Regions from separate parts of the Thermoanaerobacterium thermosaccharolyticum DSM 571 genome, predicted to be linked through region 1. Evidence: riboswitches for the same ligand, from Rfam matches in the RefSeq annotation. Region 1 holds a riboswitch; the other holds the start of a gene.
The links. Region 1 has a riboswitch for FMN ahead of ribD (bifunctional diaminohydroxyphosphoribosylaminopyrimidine deaminase/5-amino-6-(5-phosphoribosylamino)uracil reductase RibD). Riboswitches for the same ligand answer to the same signal wherever they lie in the genome.
Positions count from the first base shown of each region.

Region 2: linked by a shared signal. The riboswitch ahead of TTHE_RS10765 (ECF transporter S component) and the one ahead of ribD (bifunctional diaminohydroxyphosphoribosylaminopyrimidine deaminase/5-amino-6-(5-phosphoribosylamino)uracil reductase RibD) in region 1 are both predicted to bind FMN.

Region 1 is NC_014410.1:14,055-26,810, forward strand. Features, by position in the region: gene ilvC (ketol-acid reductoisomerase) at 1-90, shown strand, start outside; gene TTHE_RS00075 (2-isopropylmalate synthase) at 106-1,299, shown strand; gene leuC (3-isopropylmalate dehydratase large subunit) at 1,290-2,546, shown strand; gene leuD (3-isopropylmalate dehydratase small subunit) at 2,547-3,032, shown strand; gene leuB (3-isopropylmalate dehydrogenase) at 3,033-4,100, shown strand; gene ilvD (dihydroxy-acid dehydratase) at 4,105-5,769, shown strand; gene ilvB (biosynthetic-type acetolactate synthase large subunit) at 5,804-7,459, shown strand; FMN riboswitch at 7,506-7,619, shown strand; gene ribD (bifunctional diaminohydroxyphosphoribosylaminopyrimidine deaminase/5-amino-6-(5-phosphoribosylamino)uracil reductase RibD) at 7,689-8,771, shown strand; gene TTHE_RS00110 (riboflavin synthase) at 8,780-9,400, shown strand; gene TTHE_RS00115 (bifunctional 3,4-dihydroxy-2-butanone-4-phosphate synthase/GTP cyclohydrolase II) at 9,444-10,637, shown strand; gene ribH (6,7-dimethyl-8-ribityllumazine synthase) at 10,658-11,125, shown strand; gene ytvI (sporulation integral membrane protein YtvI) at 11,177-12,241, opposite strand; gene TTHE_RS14270 (hypothetical protein) at 12,333-12,500, opposite strand; gene lepB (signal peptidase I) at 12,647-12,756, shown strand, end outside.
Region 2 is NC_014410.1:2,149,962-2,162,717, reverse strand. Features, by position in the region: gene secA (preprotein translocase subunit SecA) at 1-1,087, shown strand, start outside; one part of gene prfB (peptide chain release factor 2) at 1,116-1,184, shown strand; one part of gene prfB (peptide chain release factor 2) at 1,186-2,214, shown strand; gene TTHE_RS10795 (Tex family protein) at 2,297-4,435, shown strand; gene prpE (bis(5'-nucleosyl)-tetraphosphatase PrpE) at 4,472-5,215, shown strand; gene TTHE_RS10785 (TVP38/TMEM64 family protein) at 5,252-5,941, shown strand; gene TTHE_RS10780 (amidohydrolase) at 6,027-7,184, shown strand; gene argF (ornithine carbamoyltransferase) at 7,223-8,164, shown strand; gene arcC (carbamate kinase) at 8,278-9,234, shown strand; FMN riboswitch at 9,299-9,425, shown strand; gene TTHE_RS10765 (ECF transporter S component) at 9,487-10,071, shown strand; gene tsaE (tRNA (adenosine(37)-N6)-threonylcarbamoyltransferase complex ATPase subunit type 1 TsaE) at 10,195-10,653, shown strand; gene tsaB (tRNA (adenosine(37)-N6)-threonylcarbamoyltransferase complex dimerization subunit type 1 TsaB) at 10,653-11,336, shown strand; gene rimI (ribosomal protein S18-alanine N-acetyltransferase) at 11,361-11,807, shown strand; gene tsaD (tRNA (adenosine(37)-N6)-threonylcarbamoyltransferase complex transferase subunit TsaD) at 11,819-12,756, shown strand, end outside.

The sequences.
Region 1 (12,756 bases):
AATGCAATGAGAGAAAGAGAGGCAAATCAACAACTTGAAAAAGTAGGAAAAGAGCTCCGCGGAATGATGTCATGGCTTAAAAAGAAATAAAGAGGGGGCTTGTATATGGGGGATAGAAAAGTCATTGTATTTGATACAACATTAAGAGATGGTGAGCAAACACCTGGTGTGAACTTTGACAAAGACAGTAAATATAGAATAGCAAAACAGCTTGTTTCACTTGGTGTAGATGTTATAGAAGCTGGTTTTCCTGCTGCATCAAACGGCAACTTCGAAGCTGTAAAGCATATAGCAGAAAATATTGATGATGTAGTTGTGGCAGGATTATCAAGATGTGTAAAAAGTGATATAGATAAAACTTATGAAGCACTGAAAAATGCCAAAAAATCAAGAATACATCTTTTCATAGCAACATCTGATATTCATTTGAAATACAAATTAAAAATATCCAGAGATGAAGCATTAAAAATGGCTGTTGACAGTGTAAAATATGCTTCAGGTAAATTTGACGAGATACAATTTTCTGCAGAAGATGCTTCAAGGACAGATTGGGATTTTCTTGTGAAAATATTTAATGAAGTTGTTGATGCGGGAGCAAAAATAATCAATATACCTGACACTGTAGGCTATGCGGTTCCAAAAGAATTTGAAAAGTTAGTAGAATACGTTAAAAAGCATATACATGATAAAGACAATGTTACAATAAGCGTTCACTGTCACAATGACCTTGGAATGGCTGTTGTGAATTCCCTTTCAGCATTGGAAAACGGTGCTGATCAAGTGGAAGTAACTGTGTGCGGAATAGGTGAGAGAGCAGGAAATGCATCGCTGGAAGAAGTTATTATGGCAATAAATACGCGAAAAGATTATTTCAATTTACTTCACAGTATAAATACAAGAGAAATATTTAGTACCTGCAAACTTGTAAGTGAACTTTCAGGCATCGATCTACAACCTAATAAAGCGATTGTAGGTTCTAATGCATTTAGACACACTGCTGGAATTCACCAGCATGGCGTGATAAACAATAAAGCAACGTATGAAATAATGAGGCCTGAAGATATAGGTATAACTACAGATCATATATCTATGGGGAAGCTATCTGGCAGAAATGCCTTTGAACTGAAATTAAAAAATATGGGATATGAACTTTCACGTGATGAAATGAACTTAGCTTTTAAAAAGTTTAAAGATGTAGCTGATAATAAGAAAATTGTAAATGACAATGAAATAAAAGCGATTGTAGATGATGTTATTTCGAATTCGAAAAGTATCAAGGAGGGAGAGCTTTGGGGTTAACTCTTACACAAAAAATTTTAGCTGATAAAGCAGGCTACGATGTGCATCCTGGCGATTTAATAGAGATAGATGTGGACATGGTTCTTGGAAATGATGTCACATCACCTGTTGCAATAAAGGAATTTTTGAAGATAGGCGTAAAAAATGTATTTGATAAAGAGAAAATTGCACTGGTTCCAGACCATTTTGTTCCTAATAAAGACATAAAATCTGCGGAACAGGTTAATATTGTAAGAAAATTTGCCAGGGAATATGGAATTGTAAACTTCTTTGAAGTTGGAAAGATGGGAATAGAACATGCCCTTTTACCTGAAAAAGGTTTAGTTCTGCCTGGTGATGTCGTCATAGGTGCAGATTCTCATACATGTACCTATGGCGCCATAACTTGTTTTTCAACAGGAATAGGAAGTACAGATATGGCATGTGCGATGGCTACAGGTAAGGCATGGTTTAAAGTTCCTGAAGCTATCAGGTTTAACTTAAAAGGCAAGCTTAATAAATGGGTAAGTGGTAAGGATGTAATACTGTACATCATAGGAATGATAGGCGTTGATGGTGCGCTGTATAAATCTATGGAGTTTACAGGTGATATCTCTTCTTTATCAATTGATGACAGGTTTACAATTGCAAATATGGCAATAGAAGCAGGGGCTAAAAATGGTATTTTCGATTATGACGAAATTACCGAAACATATGTTAAAGGGAGAGCAAATAGAAAATACAAGGTATTTAAAGCCGATAAAGATGCAGATTACGTTGAAAGCTATGATATAGACTTATCAAAAATAAAACCACAAGTAGCATTTCCACATTTACCTGAAAACACAAAGCCAATAGATGAAGTAGGAAATATAAAGATAGATCAAGTTGTGATTGGTTCTTGTACAAATGGACGTATAAGCGATATGGAAGTAACGTATGAAGTTTTAAAAGGTAAAAAGGTTCATCCAGATGTTAGATTGATAATTTTCCCCGCTACACAGGATATATACCTTGAATGTGTAAAGAGAGGATATATAGAAGAATTTATAAAAGCAGGTGCAGCAGTATCTACACCAACATGTGGTCCATGTTTAGGTGGTCACATGGGAATACTTGCAAAAGATGAAAGAGCAATATCCACCACAAATAGAAACTTTGTAGGAAGGATGGGCCATACTGAAAGTGAAGTGTACTTAGCAAGCCCTGCAGTAGCTGCTGCATCAGCCATAAAGGGATGTATAGCAAGTCCTGAGGAGGTGGTATAAATGGAAGGAAAAGCAATAAAGTATGGAGACAATGTTGATACAGACGTAATAATACCTGCTAGATTTTTAAATACATCGGATCCAAAAGAACTTGCTTCTCACTGCATGGAAGATATCGATAAAGATTTTAAAAGCAAGGTTAAGCCGGGGGATATAATGATTGCAGGATACAATTTTGGATGCGGCTCATCTAGAGAGCATGCTCCAATAGCAATAAAAGAATCAGGCATATCATGCGTCATTGCAAAGTCTTTTGCAAGGATTTTCTACAGAAATGCCATAAATATAGGTTTGCCTATCTTGGAATGTCCTGATGCGGCATCTGCCATAGAAGATGGTGACATGGTATCGGTTGACTTAGAGACAGGTATTATAAAAGATATAACTAAGGGCATTGAGTTTAAATCGCAGCCGTTTCCGGAGTTTATAAAGAAAATCATTGAATGTGGTGGACTCATCAACTATGTTAAGGAAAAGGTGGTATAAATGTACAAAATAGCTGTATTGCCTGGTGATGGAATAGGAAAAGAAGTTATAGAGGAAGCATTAAAAGTATTGGATTCAGTTTCAGAAAAGTATGGGATAGAGTTCGATATAAAAAAGTATTTGTTTGGCGGGTGTGCAATTGATGAGTATGGTACTCCATATCCTAAAGAGACGGAAGAAGCGTGTCTTGAAAGCGATGCTATTCTACTAGGTGCTGTTGGTGGTCCGAAATGGGATGATTTAGATGGAGACAAAAGGCCGGAGGCAGGGCTTCTTGCATTAAGAAAAAGCCTAGATGTGTACGCAAATTTAAGGCCTGCCATCCTTTTTAGCTCCTTGAAAAGTGCATCGCCACTTAAAGATGAGCTTTTAAAGGATGGTTTAGATGTGCTTGTTGTTAGAGAACTGACAGGTGGTATATATTTCGGTGAAAGAGGAACGGAAAAGATAGATTATGGTTATAAAGCGTATGATACAGAAGCTTATACCACAAAAGAAATAGAAAGAATAGCTCATATTGCTTTTAAAGCTGCTAGAAATAGAAAGAAGAAAGTTACATCTGTTGATAAAGCGAACATATTGGATTCATCAAGACTATGGAGAAAAGTTGTCAATGAAGTTAGCAAGGAATACCCAGATGTAGAATTAAACCATCAGTATATTGACAATTGCTCGATGCAGCTTATAAAAGATCCGTCCCAATTTGACGTAATATTGACATCCAATTTGTTTGGCGACATTTTATCAGATGAAGCATCACAGCTTACAGGATCTATAGGAATGCTGCCATCTGCAAGTTTGAGAGGAGATAAAGTCGGATTATATGAGCCTGTTCACGGTTCAGCGCCAGACATTGCAGGTACTAAAAAGGCCAATCCATTGGCGACTATATTATCAGTTGCAATGATGCTGGAATATTCATTTGATAGGCTTGACGCCGCAAATGATATAAGAAAGGCTGTAAATGAGCTGTTAGAAGATGGATATAGAACACCTGATTTAGGAAGTGGCATTATTTTAAATACTGAAGAGATGGGAGACATGGTTGTTAAGTATTTAAAGAGGTGATTTTATGTTAAGCAATAGTGTAAAGAAAGGAGTCGAAAAAGCACCACACAGATCATTGTTGTATGCTTTGGGGCTTACAGATGAAGAAATAAATAGACCCATAATAGGCATTGCAAATTCAAAAAATGAGATAATTCCAGGTCACATAAATCTTGACAAAATAGCTGATGCTGTGAAAGCTGGCGTAAGGCTTGCCGGTGGGACACCGATAGAATTTTCAACAATAGGTGTCTGCGACGGCATAGCTATGAACCATAAAGGAATGAAATATTCTCTGGCGTCGAGAGAATTAATAGCGGATAGCGTTGAAACAATGGCAATGGCTCACGGGTTTGACGGACTTGTATTGATACCAAACTGCGATAAGATCGTTCCAGGCATGCTTATGGCTGCTGCAAGGCTAAACATACCAACGGTAGTTATAAGTGGAGGTCCGATGCTTGCTGGGAGTTACGAAGGGGAAACATGCGACTTAAGCTCTATGTTTGAAGCTGTAGGAGCTTTAAAAGCAGGGAAAATTAATGAAGATGAGCTTAAGGCGATGGAGATGTCAGCTTGTCCTACGTGTGGCTCATGCTCTGGCATGTTTACTGCAAATACCATGAACTGCTTGACAGAAGCACTGGGACTTGGACTTCCAGGCAATGGAACAATACCTGCTGTTTATTCAGAGAGAATAAGACTTGCAAAACAAGCGGGAATGAAGATTGTAGAGCTTGTAGAAAAAGATATAAAGGCTAGAGATATATTAATAGAGGATGCATTTATAAACGCGTTTTGTTTAGACATGGCTTTAGGGGGCTCTACAAACACCGTGCTTCATCTTAAGGCAATTGCACATGAGGCTGGATTTGATATTCCACTTAAAAAGATAAATGAGATTAACCAGAAAGTGCCAAATCTTTGCAAATTAAGCCCTGCAGGAAGGTACCACATCGAAGATCTATACCATGCTGGAGGTATACAGGCAGTGTTGAGAGAATTATCTAAATTAGATGTCTTAAATACAGATTGTATAACTGTAACTTGTAAGACATTAGGAGAGAACTTTAAAGATGCAAAGATAAAGAACTACGATGTTATACACACTGTTGATAATCCATACAGCGAAACAGGAGGACTTGCGATTTTATATGGCAATATTGCAAAAGACGGTTCTGTAGTAAAAGCATCTGCCGTATCTCCTGAAATGCTTCGCCATTCAGGACCTGCTAGGGTATTTAATTCAGAGGATGAGGCTATAAAAGCGATTTACGATGGTAAAATACAAAAAGGCGATGTGGTTGTAATTAGATATGAAGGACCTAAAGGTGGACCAGGGATGAGGGAAATGCTGAGCCCGACATCGGCGCTTGCTGGTATGGGGCTTGATAAAGACGTGGCCCTTATAACAGATGGCAGATTTTCTGGTGCAACAAGAGGAGCTTGCATCGGTCATGTGTCACCTGAGGCTATGGATGGTGGAGAAATAGCTCTAATAAACGATGGAGATATCATAGATATAGACATACCTGGAAGAAAGCTAAATTTAAGAGTAAGCGATGAAGAGATGGAAAGCAGGAGGAAAAACTTTAGAAAGCCTGAACCACATATTAAGACAGGATATATGGCAAGATACGCAAAATTGGTCACATCTGCAAATACTGGTGCGGTTTTAAAGGATGTATAGTTGTAAATAATTGTTGGGAAAGGAGGCGTGATACATGATATTGAAAGGATCGCAGGTTATAATAGAAGTTTTAAAAGAACAGGATGTAGATACTATATTTGGCATACCCGGTGGTTCTGTTATACCACTTTATGATGCTTTGTATGATTCTGATTTAAAGCATATTCTTGCAACACATGAGCAGATGGCTGCTCATATGGCAGATGGATATGCAAGAGTAACGGGAAAAGTTGGTGTATGTATAGCTACATCTGGACCAGGTGCTACCAATTTAGTAACAGGCATTGCAAATGCATATATGGATTCTGTGCCTATTGTTGCAATAACAGGTCAAGTAGCCACAAACTTGATAGGTAAAGATTCTTTTCAGGAAGTCGATATTGCCGGGATTACTATGCCTGTAACAAAGCATAATTTCATAGTAAAATCACCTGATAAATTAGCTGATACTTTAAGAGAAGCATTTTTTATAGCAAAGGAAGGAAGGCCTGGACCTGTACTGGTAGATATACCAAAAGATATTCAGACATCAAATGTAAATTTTATTAAGCGGAAAGATTTTTACATTGAAGTTAAGAAGCATCCTGTAAATGAATCGGATTTGACAAAGGCTACGGAATTAATAAATTCAAGCAAAAAGCCTGTGATATTTGCAGGTGGCGGAGTTATATGGGGTGAGGCGTCCAAGAGCTTATATGATTTTGCAAAAGAAAATATGATTCCTGTAGCGACTTCTCTTATGGGATTAGGATGTTTCCCAGAAGATGATGAATTGTCACTAGGACTTATAGGAATGCATGGAAGCAGATATGCCAATACAGCCATTTATAAGTCTGACTTAGTAATTGCCATAGGTACTAGGTTCAGCGATAGAGTTGCCGGTAAAGCAGGTGGGCTGGCACCTTATGCAAAGGTCATCCATATCGATATAGATCCTGCAGAAATTGGTAAAAATATAGATGTAGATGTTCCAATTATTGGGGAAATTAACGAGGTTCTTAAACTTTTAAATAACATGATAAAAGAAAAAGAACACAATGAATGGATTCATGAGCTTTTATCTATAAAAGAAAAAACATCGTTTAAGTATAAAGACGATGGAAAATTAAAGCCTCAGTGGATAATCGAAAAAGTGCAGGAAATGGGGAAAGACGACCTTATCATGGCAACGGAGGTAGGGCAAAATCAAATGTGGACTGCCCAATATTTTAAATTTAAAGAGCCTAGGACATTTGTGACATCTGGTGGTCTTGGCACAATGGGATTTGGACTTCCAGCTTCAATAGGGGCACAGGTAGGGAGAAATGATAAGCGTGTTGTAAATATAGCTGGAGATGGAAGCATAAGGATGAACATCCATGCTTTTGAAACAATGGCTATATACAATATACCTGTTATAACTATTATTCTCAATAATCAGACATTAGGAATGGTAAGACAATGGCAGAATCTCCTTTTCAATAAAAGATATTCTCAGACGGATTTAAATCCAAACCTTGATTTTTCAAAAGTAGCAGAAGCGTTTGGGGTCTTTAGCAAAAGGATTTACACAAAAGAAAAGTTTGAAGAATCATTTAAAGAGGCATTATCTAATAATAAGCCATGCGTGTTGGAATGCATGATAGACAAAGATGAGATGGTTCTTCCTTTTATTCCTGCTGGAGGAACTATTGAAGAAATGATAGACTAGTATTTTTATTAAGAGTATGATATAATATAAAAAATTGAATAAATTTAAAAACCTTCAGGGATTGGTGAAATTCCATACCGGCGGTAAAGCCCGCGAGCCTTATGGCAGATCTGGTTAGATTCCAGAGCCGACAGTAAAGTCTGGATGAAAGAAGGTAAATAGGCAATTTTGTCGAAATGCCCTGAAGTATTACATACTTCAGGGCTAAGTTTATTTTTGGGGTGTTTTTATGGAGAAATACATGAAAAGGGCATTACAGCTTGCAAAATTAGGCTTAGGGCACACAAATCCAAATCCTTTAGTAGGTGCAGTAATTGTTAAAAATGGCAGGATAATAGGTGAAGGGTACCATGAATACTATGGAGGACCACATGCAGAAATAAATGCACTAAAAAGTGTTAAAGAAGATGTAATAGGAGCTCAGCTTTATGTCACATTAGAACCGTGCTGTCATTATGGAAAAACTCCGCCTTGTGTAGATGCTATTGTAAAATCAGGTATAAAAGATGTTTTTATTGCTATGGAGGATCCAAATAAACTTGTTTCAGGAAAGGGAATAAAACATCTTAAAGAAGCAGGCTTAAATGTGTATACAGGTTTATTAAAAGAGGAGGCAGAGAAAATAAATGAAATATTTATAAAGTACATTACGACTAAAAAGCCGTATGTAATATTAAAGTCTGCCATGACGATTGATGGAAAGATTGCAACTTATACAGGCGATTCTAAATGGATAACAAATGAAAAATCGAGAGAACATGTCCATATAATGAGAGGCTGTGTTATGGCAATAATGGTAGGTGTCAACACAGTTATAAAAGATAATCCATATCTTACGGCGAGAATAGATGGATTTAAGAATCCTTTAAGGGTGGTTGTTGATAGCCGTGGCAGGATTCCTCTAGAAGCAAATGTTGTAATTGACAAATCTGCCAAGACAATAGTAGCAACAACGGATATGATGCCCTATAAAAAAGTAAAAGCATTAAGGGATTTAGGAGTAGATGTATTTGTGCTTGACAAGTTAAACGGTGAAGTAGATTTAAAAAAATTGATGGATATGTTAGGAGAGAGAGGGATAGACAGTGTAATCATAGAAGGTGGAGGAACACTAAATTATTCTGCTTTAAAAGAAGGAATAGTAGACAAAGTGATGTTCTATATAGCTCCAAAAATAATAGGTGGAAGCAATTCTTTGACGCCTGTAGAAGGAAAAGGCATTGATTTGATTAAAGATGCCATAATGATTGAAAAATTAGACGTAAAAAGATTTGATGATGACATACTTATAGAAGGTTATATTAAAAAGTAGGTGTTACTATGTTTACAGGAATAATAGAAGAGATTGGCAAAGTTAAGATGATACAACGTGGAGATATTACAAAAATAGCAATTGAATGTGATAAGGTGTTAAATGGCACAAGAATTGGGGATAGTATAGCTGTAAATGGAGTATGTTTGACGGTTACAAATGTAGGAAAAAATCTATTTACAGCGGATCTGATGAGGGAAACACTAAAATCCAGCAATTTAGGAAACTTGAAAATAGGAAGTATGGTCAATTTAGAAAGAGCTTTAAGCATATCTGGCAGGTTAAATGGCCATATTGTGACAGGACACGTAGATACTGTCGGTACAATAGTTAATAAAAATCGAATTATGAATTCAAATGTATTTAAAATTAAAATCGATGAAAGATATTCAAAATACGTTGTAAGCAAGGGAAGCATCGCTGTCGACGGAATAAGTTTGACAGTCGTGGAGGCGTTAGCTTCATATTTTACGGTTTCTGTCATACCGCATACGGAGTTAAATACAACACTAAACTTTAAGAGAATCGGAGATAGTGTCAATATAGAAGTAGACATACTATCGAAGTATGCTGAAAAACTGTTGTTAAAAAAAGGAATGAAGGAGCTTGTATTAGAAAATGGCTTTTGATTATTTAACATATTTTTATTAAATTTTAAGGAGATGTGTATAAATGCTTGATACGATAGAAAGTGCAATAGAAGACATCAAAAATGGTAAAATGGTCATTGTAGTCGATGACGAAGACAGGGAAAATGAAGGGGATTTAGTGATGGCAGCAGAAAAAGTTAGAGGCGAAGATATAAATTTTATGATAAAGTATGGACGTGGATTAGTATGTGTTCCCATGAGTGATAAAAGGCTTAAAGAATTAAATATAGGTAAGATGGTATCTGAAAATACAGATAATAGAGAAACTGCCTTTACTGTATCTGTAGATCACAAAAGTTGTAAGACTGGTATTTCGGCGTACGAAAGGGCATTTACAATAAAAATGCTTCTAGATGATAATTCTAGGCCGGATGATTTTACAAAACCAGGACATGTATTTCCTCTGAAAGCAAAAGAAGGAGGTGTTTTGGTAAGGGCAGGACACACAGAAGCAGCGTATGATTTGTCGAGACTTGCTGACTTTAAAGGTGCTGGCGTAATCTGTGAAATCATAAAAGATGACGGCAGGATGGCTAGACTTCCAGAGCTTGTGGAGTTTTCAAAGAGGTTTAACCTAAAGATAATATCTATAGCCGATCTAATTGAATACAGAAGGAAGAAAGAAAAACTAATAAGGAGAGTAGCTGAAGCCCATCTTCCTACAAAATACGGCGATTTCAATATAATAGGGTATGAAGAAATTTTGACCGGTAAAGAACATGTGGCGTTAGTAAGAGGAGAATTGACAGAGGAGCCTACGCTTGTTAGAGTTCATTCAGAATGCTTAACAGGTGATATAATGGGTTCTTTAAGATGTGATTGTGGTGATCAGCTTCATGCAGCAATGGAGAGAATAGGAAAAGAAGGAGGTGTCCTTTTATACTTAAGACAAGAAGGCAGAGGAATCGGACTTTTAAACAAGATTAAAGCATATCACTTACAGGACGCAGGCCTTGATACGGTTGATGCTAATCTTAGATTAGGTTTTCCTGCTGATATGAGAGAATACGGAATAGGAGCTCAGATTTTAAAAGATTTAGGACTTAGAAGGCTTAGGATAATGACCAACAACCCTAAAAAATTAGCTGGTTTATCTGGCTATGGGCTTGAAATAGTGGAGAGAGTCCCGATAGAAGTATCTTTAAACAAGCACAATGAAAAATATCTTAAAACAAAAAAAGAAAAGTTTGGCCATATATTTCATACATTTCAATAATTAGTAAAGGGGAGATTATTTTGAGGACATATGAAGGAAAACTTATAGGTGATGGCTTAAAGTTAGGCATCGTAGTAAGCAGGTTTAATGAATTCATAACAAGTAAACTTCTAGATGGTGCTTTGGATGCTTTAAGGAGGCATGGTGTAGATGATGACAGCATTGAAATTGCTTGGGCACCAGGTGCCTTTGAGATTCCTCTTATTTCAAAGAGAATGGTCATGTCTAAAAAATATGATGCGGTGATTGCACTTGGTGCTGTTATAAGAGGTGATACACCCCATTTTGATTATGTAGCTAATGAAGTTTCGAAAGGAATTGCAAAGTTATCCCTTGATTTTGATATACCTGTAATATTTGGAGTTCTTACAACAGATACTGTAGAACAGGCAATCATGAGATCTGGAACAAAATCAGGCAACAAGGGATTTGACGCTGCTGTAACAGCTTTGGAAATGGTTAATTTGATAAAAGAAATAGATGGCTAATAAAAATAAACGTTCATCTTAAAGCACTAATGCTTAAAAGATGAACGTCTTTCATTTCCAAGAAGGTATTATTCCTGATTTTTGGAAGGTTTTAAATACAACCACAAAAACTGGTCCCATAATGAGGCCGAATCCTCCGAAAAGTTTTGCACCAATGAACATAGACAAAAGCGTTACAAGAGGATGAAGACCTATGCTTTGTCCAACGATTTTAGGCTCTATCATCTGCCTTACAACTGTCACAATGCCGTATAGTATTAGTAAATAAATACCTATTAAGTAATTTTTAGTAAATATATTGTATACAGCCCATGGAACTAGTACCGATCCTGAACCCAACACAGGCAGTATATCTATGAAGCTTACTAGAAGGCCTAACAAAAACGCATAATCAAATCCTATTATTGTAAGACCTATTGATACCTCCATAAAAGTGATAAACATTATGGTTATTTCTGCTCGTATAAATCCAATTAGCGTTTGGAAAAGGTCACCTTTTATATTTTCTGCATGTAATGCCCAGTTTGAAGGAAATTGCCTTTTTATAAAATTTAATATCAACCATTTATCTTTGCTTAAAAAGAATGTTGATACAATTGTTATTATAGACATAAAGAAAAAATTAGGCAGCTTTGTTGCTAAACCTAAAATCCAAGCAGCAAAGTTTTTAGCAAGGACAGATATGTTGTTTAAAATAGATTGAAGATTGTTCTCCAAAAACGTTGAGATATTAGTGGGGAGTGAAATATAGTATATTCTAATTCTATCAATAAGATCAGATATGACCACATCGAAGTTTTTTGTATAATTTGGCGCATGTTCTGCCAAAGTATTTAGCTCAAAAACAAGTTGTGTAATTAAGAGACTTATTAAAAGTCCTATTATAGCAATTAGTAGAAGAATTAAAAATGCAGACGATAATCCCCTTGGTACTTTCAGCTTTTTTTCCAGGAACTCAACGGCAGGGTCAATTAAGATTGCTAAAAACAGTGCAACCGCAAATGGCATTAAAAAAGGAATCAATTTAAAAACAAACAAATAAAAACTTATAATGACGGCCAGTATTATAATAACATTTTTTATCGTGCTTTGGTATCGTGAGAGAAAATCTTTCACCAAAAAACCCCTCCTTATTTTTATTATAGTATGATAAAAGGCAAGTGTCTACAGCAATCAATAAATAAAATCCGGTTTCTCCGGATTTTATTTATTGGGCGGTCTTAATTTTAATTTCGTGTGATTTTTTGGCTATTTCCGATTGAGATATTATTCCTTTTTCAATAAGCAATTCTATCAACGATGTTATTGCTAAAGTATTTTTGTACTCTGTGTCTTTTAAATCGGCAATTTCTAGTAAATATTTAATTTCGTTCATCGGAATCCCCCTAAATTATTTTATATAATAATTATTGACATATTTATATATTATATACATGAAGATTTAGTTTGGTATCTAATGTTAGCATTTAACACTACAATGTGATATAATATCTTTGTATATTTAAAAAAGGAGATTGGACGATGAAGAGCAATACTAAAAAGGAAATTTTAAGTTGGGTTCTGACTATCGGCCTTGCATTTATTATAGCTATGTTAATTAGGACGTACATCTTTGAACTTGTTGATGTGCC
Region 2 (12,756 bases), 650 kb from region 1:
GGCCAGAGAGAGATACCAAGAGCTTTTAAATGAGATAAAGAAGGAGACGGAAAAAGAGCACGAAGAGGTCGTAAAGCTTGGCGGGCTTTATATAATAGGCACTGAAAGGCACGAATCCAGAAGGATAGACAATCAGTTAAGAGGACGTGCTGGACGACAAGGCGATCCTGGTGAGTCTAGATTTTATATTTCCCTTGAAGATGATCTTATGAGGCTTTTTGGCTCTGAGAGAATCAAAAATATGATGAATTCGCTAGGTATAGAAGATGACCAACCAATTGAGCACAAGATATTGACTAAGCAGATAGAACAGGCACAGAAGAAAGTTGAAGGCATAAACTTCGACGTCAGAAAGAATGTCCTTGAGTACGATGATGTGATGAATAAGCAGAGGGAGATAATATACAAAGAGAGAAGAAAAGTATTAGAAGGCGAAGATTTAAGACAGTACATCCTTGATATGGTAAAAGATATTATAAAAAGAAATGTGGAGATATACACAGCAGGAAGCAAATATCCAGAAGAATGGGATATAGATGGATTGTTAAACCATTTGTACGATTTATTCCTTGAAAAAGACAGCGTAGTAATAGATGTTGACTACGGAAGGCTTGATAAGGAGATGCTTACAGATATAATCTATGAAGAAGCTGTAAGGCAGTATGAGAAGAAAGAGCAGCAAATAGGTCCACAGATGAGGGAAATCGAAAGAGTCGTCCTCTTAAAAGTAGTCGATACAAGGTGGATGGATCACATCGATGAAATGGACCAGCTCCGCCAAGGTATAGGTTTGAGAGCTTACGGTCAGGTAGATCCTGTAATTGAGTACAAGAAGATTGGCTTTGATATGTTTGAGGATTTGGTTAACTCCATTCAGGAGGATACAGTAAAATTCCTGTATCATATAGAAATAAGGAATGACAATATGCCACATAGAGAGCAGGTGGCGAAACCTGTTGCGACAAATCAAAGCGGCAACGATGAACCTAAGAAGCCAATCGTTAAGAAGAAAAAAGTTGGAAGAAATGATCCATGTCCATGCGGCAGCGGAAAGAAGTACAAAAAATGCTGCGGCGCTAATCTTTAAAAAATTTCAATGATAAGGAGATGAAGCAGTGTTAGCAGATTATAAGACAGAAGTTTTAAATTTGATAGACACTATAAAAGAAATGGGGGCTTCTCTTTGACATCGAAGGATTGAAAAGAGAAGTAGCAGAAATAGATAAAAAGATGGCAGAGCCGGACTTTTGGAATGATTTGCAAAAATCACAAGAATTATCTAAAAAATTGAAAGATTTGAAGGAACTCATATCAGAGTATGAGTCGATAGAAAAACTATGTGAAGACCTTAATGCCCTGATAGAATTAGGGATTGAGGAAGGAGATGAATCCCTTTCCCAAGAAGTTCACGAAGAGTACAAGTCGCTTTCCAAGAAGATAAATGACATGAAGATAAAAACGCTTTTAAGCGGACCTTACGATAGAAATAACGCTATCCTTTCAATACATGCCGGTGCAGGTGGAACAGAAGCGCAAGACTGGACTGAAATGTTGCTTCGCATGTATATGAGGTGGGCATCATCAAAAAATTATGAAGTTGAAACGGTGGACTATTTACCTGGTGATGATGCAGGTGTAAAAAGCGTAACTATAATGGTAAAAGGTGCATTTGCTTATGGGTATCTTAAGGGCGAAGCTGGTGTACACAGGCTAGTAAGGATTTCCCCTTTTGATGCAGCAGGAAGACGACATACATCATTTGCATTAGTTGAGGTTTTGCCAGAAATAGACGATGATATAAAAGTTGATATTAGACCTGAAGATCTAAAAATTGACACGTACAGGTCCTCTGGTGCAGGCGGTCAGCACGTAAATAAGACGGAATCAGCCATAAGGATAACTCATATACCGACAGGCATTATCGTTCAATGTCAGTCAGAGAGATCTCAGATGCAAAACAGGGAGACTGCTATGAAGATGCTGAAGGCTAAATTGATGGACCTTATGATAAAAGAGCAAAAGGAAAAAATCGAAGACTTAAAAGGTGAACACAAGGAAGCAGGATGGGGAAATCAGATAAGGTCGTATGTATTTCAGCCGTACACGCTTGTAAAAGACCACAGAACAAATTTTGAGGTAGGGAATGTCAACGCTGTAATGGATGGGGATATTGACGAATTTATCAATGCATACCTAAAGCAGAAAGTGTCTTAAGGGATATCTAACGGATATCCCTTATTTTAAATTCATTTAGCTTGGGATGGCCTTTAAGTTTAATAAATGAAAGGAAGATTTTATGGATAGGATAGCTTTAACATTAAAGCAGGAATTCAATCTGAAGGATTTTCAGGTTTTAAATACGATTAAGCTTATTGATGAAGGCAACACGATACCATTTATTGCTCGATACAGAAAAGAAGCAACAGGAAGCCTATCAGATGAAGTTTTGAGAAGCTTCTATGAAAGGCTTACGTATTTAAGAAATTTAGAAGAAAAGAAAGAAGATACTATACGCTTGATTGATGAGCAGGGAAAACTTACTGACGAAATTAGAGAAAAGATTGAGAATAGTAAAACACTGCAGGAAATAGATGACATTTATAGACCATTTAGACCTAAGAGAAGGACTAGAGCAACTATTGCAAAAGAAAAAGGATTGGAAGGTTTAGCAAAATTAATTGCTGATGGTGACTTAAGAGAAGGAAACCCGGATGATTACGCTGTGAAGTTTTTGAACGATAGTGTTTTAACTCTTGAAGAGGCGTATCAAGGTGCTATGGACATAGTAGCGGAAGACATATCAGACAATGCTGAGATAAGAAAGTACATAAGAGACTATATATGGAATAATGGACTTCTTGTGACGGAAAAATTAAAAGATGAAAAATCCCCATATGAGATGTATTATAGCTACAAGGAATCTATAAAGAAAATACCTCCACACAGAATATTGGCTATAAACAGGGCAGAAAGAGAAGAGTATATTTCTGTTAAAGTAGATGTAGATGATGAAAAAATAATAAATAACATAGTTGCGTCAAATGTTATTAATGACTCAATTTTTAAAGATTATCATGTTAATGCAATAAATGATTCATATAAAAGGCTTATTAAGCCATCTATTGAGAGGGAGATAAGAAATAAACTCACTGAAATAGCTGAGGATAAGGCTATAAAAGTATTTAAGATGAACTTGAAAAGCCTTCTTTTGCAGCCACCTGTTAAAGGTTATGTAGTTATGGGGTTTGACCCTGCCTACAGGACAGGTTGTAAAATCGCAGTCGTAGACGAGACTGGAAAATTGCTTGATACGGCTACCGTATATCCTACGCCTCCACAAAATGACGTAGATGGAGCAAAAGCGGTATTAAAAGGTTTGATAGAAAAGTACAATGTCGGTTTGATTTCACTTGGCAATGGAACAGCCTCCAGAGAAAGTGAGCTTTTTATAGCAGAGCTTATTAAGGAAGTTGACAGGGACTTAAAGTATGTCATAGTAAATGAAGCTGGTGCATCAGTATATTCTGCATCAGAGCTTGGGACAGAAGAATTTCCTGACATCAATGTAAGTTTAAGAGGTGCAATATCTATGGCTCGTAGGCTGCAGGATCCATTAGCAGAGCTTGTTAAAATCGATCCTAAGTCTATTGGAGTCGGCCAATATCAGCACGATGTAAACCAGAAGATGTTGGGAGAAGCTTTAAATGGCGTTGTTGAAGATTGCGTGAACAGCGTAGGTGTCGATTTAAATACGGCATCAGTATCGCTTTTAAAGTATGTGTCAGGCATAAATGCGTCTATAGCTAAAAATATCGTTGAATACCGCAATGAAGTGGGACAGTTTAGAAATAGAAACGAATTAAAGAATGTAAAGAGACTTGGCGATGCAACTTTTACTCAGTGTGCAGGGTTTTTAAGGATATTAAACGGTGACAATATATTTGACTCAACAGGTGTTCATCCAGAAAGGTATGAGATATTAGAGAATCTTCTCAAAAAATTTGATTATGATATTAATAAATTAGATACAAAAGCTTTGAGGGAATTTGCATATAAACTGGAGGAATATGGCCTTGAAAAGCTATCACAAGAATACGACATAGGGCTTCCTACACTTAATGACATCGTAAGCGAATTAAAAAAGCCTGGAAGAGATCCTAGAGAAGAGCTTCCAAAGCCTATTCTTATGTCAGATGTGATGACGATAGAGCAGCTGAAACCGGGCATGGAATTAATGGGTACAGTTAGAAATGTTGTTGACTTTGGATGTTTTGTAGATATTGGCGTTCATACAGATGGCCTTGTTCACATATCAGAGATGTCTCAAAATTACATCAAACATCCTTTAGATGTCGTTTCTGTAGGTGATATAGTAAAGGTAAGAGTCATTGATGTGGACATAGATAGAAATAGAATATCTCTTTCTATGAAATAATATATGGTGTGATCTAAATATCATGGAGGTTTTAATTTGACGGCGTATGATATTATTGGCGATGTTCACGGTTGTTATGAAGAACTGACAAAATTAATCGATATTTTGGGATACACGTGTAAAGACGGAATATATGTACATAAAGATGATAGAAAACTTGTATTTCTGGGGGATATTACAGATAGAGGGCCTGACTCTATAGGTGTTATAGAATTGGTGTATAAAAATGTTAAAGCAGGAAAAGCTCTTTACACGCCAGGTAATCACTGCAATAAGCTTTACAGGTATTTGTTAGGGCACAATGTTAAAATCATACATGGACTTGAGACTACTGTGGAAGAGCTAAATGCTTTAAGCGATTCACATAGAAAAAGAATTGTTTCACAGTTTAAAGAGTTGTACGAGGATTCACCTATGTACCTTATTTTGGACAATAAAAAGTTAATTGTAGCACATGCGGGAATACCTGAAAAGTACATAGGACACTATGGAAAAAATGTTAGGCGGTTTGTTCTGTACGGCGACATAACAGGTGAAAAAAATCCTGACGGCACACCTGTGAGGCTTGATTGGGCGAAAAACTATAGAGGCCCATCTCTGATTGTCTACGGCCATACGCCTGTAAAGGAGCCAAGATTTTTAAATAACACCGTCAATATCGATACAGGATGCGTATTTGGAGGCTCTCTTACAGCTTTAAGCTATCCTGAGATGAAGGTATCTAGCGTAAAGTCTTCTATGCCTTATGATGAAAGTAGATTCAGAGATCTAGATGACTGAATATTGTAATATGTGGATTTTAGGAGGATAAATTAGGTGAAGAGAAATAAAAAGAAGCTTGTGATAAATGGCCTATTTATTGTAGCATTTGTATTTTTGTTTTTTTGGGTACTGTTTCGATATGGAGATGAGTTGACTTATCTATTAAAAGATCCTGCTAAGTTTGAAAAATGGATTTTGGGCTTTGGCACAAAAGGTATTCTGATTTTTATCGCAGTACAGATATTACAAGTTTTAATATTTGTAATACCTGGTGAAGTTGTTCAAATAGCTGGAGGGTACCTTTACGGGACTTTTTTGGGCTCGCTGTATTCTCTGATTGGAATTACTATCGGTTCTCTTTTGTGTTTTACAATAGCAAGGGTATTGGGATATGAATTTGTACGTGGAATGCTGTCAGACGAGAAGCTAAAAAAATTTGATTATTTAATAAACAACAAGAAAGGGGAGCTTGGACTCTTTTTGGTATTTTTACTGCCAGGCCTCCCTAAGGATGCCTTGTCATACGTCGCAGGATTGACGCCGGTGAAATTTTTAAATTTTTTTCTTATAACGGCAGCAGCGCGACTTCCTGGCATAGTAATTTCCTCGTACATAGGTGCAAATATTGAGCATAAAAATTACATAGTTTCAGCGGTAATATCAGTCATTGCAGTGATTTTATTCGTCATCGGCATTATTAATAAGGATAAGATAATGAAAAAGATGAATCACTTTGATGAATGATGTTTACTATTTTTATCAGTGTAGTATAATATCTTTTAGGTTCTTTTTTTTATTATGATAAGTTTTAAGACAGGGGGGTTTTACGGTGTATCTTTTAAAGGGCGGCAAAGTCTTGACGATGGCAGGAAAAAATTACGATAAAGCAGATGTTCTTATAGACGATGGAAAGATTTTGGACGTGGGAGAAGAAATAATAGCACCGCTTGATGCTGAGGTGATAGATGTTTCAGGTCTTACAGTGATGCCAGGCATGATAGATGCACATTGCCATCTCGGAATGTGGGAAAATGCTGTTGGCTTTGAAGGTGCAGATGGAAATGAGGAGACGGATCCCATAACTCCTCAATTGCGAGCAATAGATGGGATAAATCCTATGGACAAATATTTTCAAGAAGCGTATGAGGCAGGTGTAACGACGGCTGTAACAGGTCCTGGCAGTGCCAATGTAATTGGAGGTCAATTTGCAGCCATAAAGACATATGGCAAAAGAATTGATGACATGATCATAAAAGAACCGATTGCGGTTAAAGTGGCTTTTGGTGAGAATCCAAAATCTGTGTACAATGAGCAGCATAAAATGCCTATGACAAGAATGGGCATAGCCGCACTGCTGAGGCAAGAGCTCATAAAAGCGCAAGAGTACATAGAGGATATGGAGAAGTACGCTGACGATGATGAGAAAAGGCCCTCAAGGGACCTTGGACTTGAAGTCTTGGCTAAAGTATTAAAGAGGGAAATACCATTAAAAGCCCATGCCCATAGAGCAGATGACATATTCACTGCTTTAAGGATAGCAAAAGAATTTAATGTGGATATAACGCTGGACCATTGCACTGAGGGGCACCTTATAGTGGATTATCTTGTGAAGGAGAATGCAAAAGTCATTGTAGGTCCTTCACTTTCTGAAAGGTCAAAAGTTGAGCTTTCAAACCTTACTTTTAAAACTCCGGGAATTTTATCAAAAGCCGGGTTAGATGTGGCTATTATGACAGATCATCCAGTTATTCCTTTAAATTACCTTCCCATCTGCGCAGGTCTTGCAGTGAGAGAAGGAATGGATGAGATGGAAGCTCTGAAAGCAATTACTATAAATCCAGCAAAAATAGTAGGCATATCTGACAGGGTAGGAAGTATTGAGAAGGGAAAAGATGCAGATATAGCTGTATTTGACGGTAGCCCAATTGAGATAAAAACAAAGACAAAGTATGTATTTGTAAATGGACAATTAGTCTATGAAGCATAATAATTTATATATTTTATCGGTTGATAGGAGGAAATTAAATGGCATTTAATTTAAAAGGCAGAAGTTTATTAACTTTAAAAGATTATACGCCACAAGAGATAAGATATCTTCTTGATATAGCAAAACAGGTAAAGGCTGAGAGGAAAGCAGGGATAGTTCATCAAAGATTTTTAGGAAAGACTATTGCATTGATATTTGAAAAGCGCTCCACCAGAACTAGATGTGCATTTGAGACGGCTTTTGGCGAGGAAGGTGGGCACCCGGTTTTTTTGTCGACAGATGATATACAGCTCGGAGCAAAAGAATCGATAGAGGATACTGCAAGAGTTCTTGGCAGGATGTTTGATGCAATAGAATTTAGAGGATTCAATCAAAGCACTGTAGAAGCACTTGCAAAATATTCCGGTGTGCCTGTTTACAATGGGCTTACTGACGAATATCATCCTACGCAAGTTTTGGCAGATTTGATGACGATAGAAGAAGAATTTGGTTATTTAAAAGGCACAAAACTGGCATTTGTAGGCGATGGGAGAAATAACATGGCAAATACGCTAGCGGTTGGATGTGCTAAAATGGGTATGGATTACGTGATAAATTCACCAAAAGAGCTTTGGCCATCAGAAGAATACATAAAAGAAATCAAAGATATGGCAAAAGAAAATGGCGGGAGCTTTATGATAACAGATGTACCTGGCGAAGGATTAGAAGGTGCACATGCAGTTTACACAGATGTATGGGCGTCTATGGGAGAAGAGTCTAAGCAAAAAGAAAGGGAAATGCTTTTAAGACCATTTCAGGTAAATGATGAGATGATGAAAAAGACAAAAAGATCTGATACGATATTTTTACACTGCTTGCCTGCAGTAAAAGGGCAAGAAGTAACTTATGAAGTAATAGAAGGAAAGCAATCGAGAGTTTGGGATGAGGCAGAAAATAGGAAACACACCATAAAAGCTGTCATGATTGCAACAATTTTATAGTAATCAAGCCAAGGTAAATTTACATGCCTTGGCTTAATTTTCACCTACTATTCAAATTCTGAATAAAATGATATAATGTAAAATGTTATTATTTGCTTAAGTAGGAGGATACGATGAAGGGAAAAGTAGTTATAGCGCTTGGGGGAAATGCACTGCAAGATAAAGATATGGTGCCCACCGCAGAATCTCAATTAAATGCGATAAGAAAGACAGCTTCATATATTGCAGATATTATAGAAGAAGGATATTCTGTGATTGTGACACATGGCAATGGCCCACAGGTTGGCAATATAGTCATACAAAATGAGACGGCCTCTAACATAATACCTGCGATGCCTTTTGACATATGCGGTGCGGAAAGCCAAGGTATGATAGGCTATATGATACAGCAGTGTTTAGGCGAAGTTTTTAAGGAGAGAAACATAGATAAAGATGCTGCGACAATAGTGACACAAGTAGTTGTTGATAAAGATGATCCTGCATTTTTGCATCCAACAAAACCAATTGGGCCTTTTTATTCAAAGGAAGAAGCAGAGATGCTTATAAAAAATAAAGGATATGAAATGGTGGAGGACAGCGGCAGAGGATACAGGCGAGTTGTAGCATCTCCTGAGCCAAAGGAAATAGTTGAATTAAGTACAATTAAGTTGCTTGAAAATAATGGTGTTGTAGTCATAACAGCAGGTGGAGGAGGAATACCTGTTGTAAAAGAAAATGGAAGTTTGAAAGGTGTCGCTGCCGTCATAGATAAGGACCTTGCGTCTGAGAAGCTTGCAGAGGATTTAGATGCAGATATCCTTTTGATTTTGACAGCTGTGGAAAAAGTGTACATCAATTATAAAAAACCAGATGAAAAAGCACTGGATGTAATTTCAAGTGATGAAGCACAAAGGTATTTGGAAGAAGGCCATTTTGCACCAGGCAGCATGTTGCCAAAGGTTAAGGCTGCAATAAGGTTTGCAAATTCAAAGCATGGAAGGCGTGCAATAATAACATCTCTTGAAAAAGCATATGATGCTTTATGTGGAAAGACAGGTACTGTTATCGTAGAGAAAACAGCTAAAGACTAAAAAGTTTCTTGACAAATTGATATATTTGTGACATTATATTATGTAGAAGTTAATAAGTTGTGAAGAATATCTTCAGGGCAGGGTGAAATTCCCGACCGGCGGTAAGCGTAAGCGAGCCCGCGACCCGCATATGCGGTGGACTTGGTGAGATTCCAAGGCCGACAGTAAAGTCTGGATGGAAGAAGATTTATTTTTGTTGTTGTGGTCCTGAAGATAATTTCTTCAGGATTTTTGATTATGGAGGTGTAATTTATGGAGCATAGCAGGACGAAAGTGATTGTAACTGTGGGACTGCTTTCTGCGATAGCATTTGTGCTTATGTACCTGGAGTTTCAGCTGCCGTTATTTCCTAGCTTTTTAAAATTTGATTTTAGCGATATACCGCCATTACTAGCATCATTTGCGTTAGGCCCTGTTTACGGGATTTTTGTTGAGATTGTGAAAAATGTGATACACTTGCCTGTAAGCCAGTCTGCCGGTATTGGAGAAGTAGCAAATTTTGTGGTTGAATCGATTTACGTCTACACGGTAGGTATAATATACATGAGGAGCAAATCAAAGAAATCAGCAGTGATTGCAATGGTTATTGGCACTATTGCAATGGCTATCGCAGGATCGGTCTTAAACTACTACGTATTTTTGCCGTTATACCAGAAGATAATGGGGTGGCCATTAAGCGCCATAGTAGGAATGGGAAAGGCAGTAAATAGCCATATCATCGATTTAAAAACATTGATTGCGTATGGAATTTTCCCATTCAACATATTAAAGGGATTTGTAATATCTATTTTAACATTTCTAATTTACAAGAAATTGTCACCTATGCTTAAAATGTAATGTATTTAAAATAGCGGAAACCAATCCGTTATTTTTTTTACCTCAAATACTAACTTACTATGCGTTTGTTTTATGGTATACTTGGTATATAATAATTGTATAAATTTCACGGTGGTGTTACTAATGAAAATGTCATTTAAAACAAAAAGTCCTATTGAGACTGAAAAGATAGGTTTTAAATTAGGAAATTTACTAAAAAGAGGCAGCATCGTATTAATCTCTGGAGAATTAGGTGTGGGAAAGACCGTCTTAACGAAAGGGATAGCTAAAGGAATGGGAATTGACGATTATGTGACAAGTCCTACATTTATGATCGTCAATGAGCATTTGGGAGATATTCCACTGTATCATTTTGATGTCTACAGGATAGATGATTATACGGAATTATACGATATAGGTTATGAGGAATATTTTTATGGAGATGGCGTATGTGTTATTGAATGGCCTGAAAAAATAAAGCCCCTTATCCCAAAAGAAAATATATTTATACGCATGAATATGGGTGATACTTTCGATGAGAGAACAATAGAGATTGTCTCTAATGGCGAAAAATATGATGAAGTAGTTAAGGAGATGAAGTGATGAAGGTACTTGCAATAGATTCATCGTCAAAGACAGCGACGGCTGCACTCGTAGATGAGACTGGTGTAATAGGTGAATTTTCAATAAATCATTTAAGGCATTCTATAATATTGATGCCTATGATTGATGAGCTTTTAAAAATGGCTGAGATAAAAAAAGAAGAAATAACTCACATTGCTGTATGTGAAGGTCCCGGATCTTTTACAGGGCTTAGAATAGGTGCTGCCACTGCTAAAGGTTTAGCACAATCGCTGAATGTTCCGATTGTAGGAGTTTCATCTCTTGATGGCCTTGCATTTAATGTAAGGGAATTTAGAGGAATTATATGTCCCGTAGTCGATGCACTGAGAGGTTATGTCTATACATCTTTATATAGAGGCGGTGCTGAGTTAACATCTTTATCAGATGTAACATTAAAGGAAGTGCAGTCACTGCCAGACATTGTAAATAAATACAACGATGATGTTATATACATAGGAGATGGCGTAATTCCATACAAAGATGTCTTAAACAGGGAATCTTCGAAAGAGGTGTTTTTTGCATCATCTGTCAACAATATCTCGAGGGCATCATCAATTGGGATGATAGCATTAGAAAAAATAGCAAGGGGCGAATTAAGCACATATATTGATTTTAAGCCATATTATATAAGAAAGCCGGCGGCTTTGGAAAATATAAATTAATATTGTTGGGGGTTAATATAATATATGGTTATTAAAATTCGCCCTATGACAAAAAGCGATATAGATGATGTAATTGAAATTGAAAGCTTAAGTTTTTCTGTTCCATGGTCTAAAGAATCTTTTACAATGGAAGTTACAAAGAATAAATGTGCTCACTATATAGTTGCAGAAGCAGATGAGAAAATAGCTGGATACGGTGGATTCTGGGTTGTAATAGATGAAGGTCATATAACAAATATTGCCGTTCATCCTGATTTCAGAGGAAAAGGGGTAGGATCTGCAATTGTTGAGGGACTTATTGATTTGGCAAAGAAAAAAGGTATAACATCTATGACGTTGGAAGTGAGGGCATCAAATCTAATTGCTCAATCTCTTTATAAAAAATACGGCTTTAAACCTGTAGGCAGAAGAAGGGGTTACTATCAGGACAACAATGAAGATGCAATAATAATGTGGAAGTACGATATGTAAGGAGAGATTATATGAAAAAAGATATAATTGTTTTAGGAATTGAAACATCTTGTGATGAAACATCTGCAAGCGTAGTTAAGAATGGGAAAACGGTCATGTCTAATGTAATATATTCGCAAATAGATATACATAAGAAATTTGGCGGTGTTGTTCCGGAGATTGCATCTAGAAATCACATAGAAGCAATTGGCAAAGTGGTTAAGGAGGCACTAGATGAGGCATCTATAAACCTTGATAAAGTAGATGTTGTTGCAGCAACATATGGGCCAGGACTTGTGGGGGCATTGCTTGTTGGACTTTCGTACGGAAAGGCACTAGCATATGGAAAAGGAATTCCTTTTGTGGGTGTAAATCATATTGAAGGTCATATTTCAGCTAATTACCTTGATGGCGATTTTGAACCGCCATTTATTTGTTTGATAGCATCAGGAGGGCACAGCCACATTGTCTTCGTAAAAGATTATGGCAAATATGAAGTTTTAGGAAGGACAGTGGATGATGCTGCAGGTGAGGCATTTGACAAAGTGGCAAGAGCATTGGGACTAGGGTACCCGGGAGGGCCTAAGATCGATGAGATATCTAAAAAAGGAGATCCATATAAATATAATTTTCCTAAATCTTTTATGGAAAAAGACAATTTTGATTTCAGCTTCAGTGGCTTAAAGACGGCAGTCATAAATCAACTGCACAAAGAGAAACAGAAAGGCAGTCAGATAGACATTGCAGATTATGCAGCTAGTTTTCAGATGAATGTTGTAGATGTATTGACTTCTAAGCTTATAGAAGCTGCCAAATATAAAAATATAAATAAGATATCGATAGCAGGGGGGGTTGCTTCCAACAGCCTTTTAAGAGAGAAGCTTTCAAGATTAGCCAGTGAAGAGGGATTTATGCTTCACTACCCAAAGCAAATATACTGTACAGATAATGGTGCCATGATAGCCAGCGC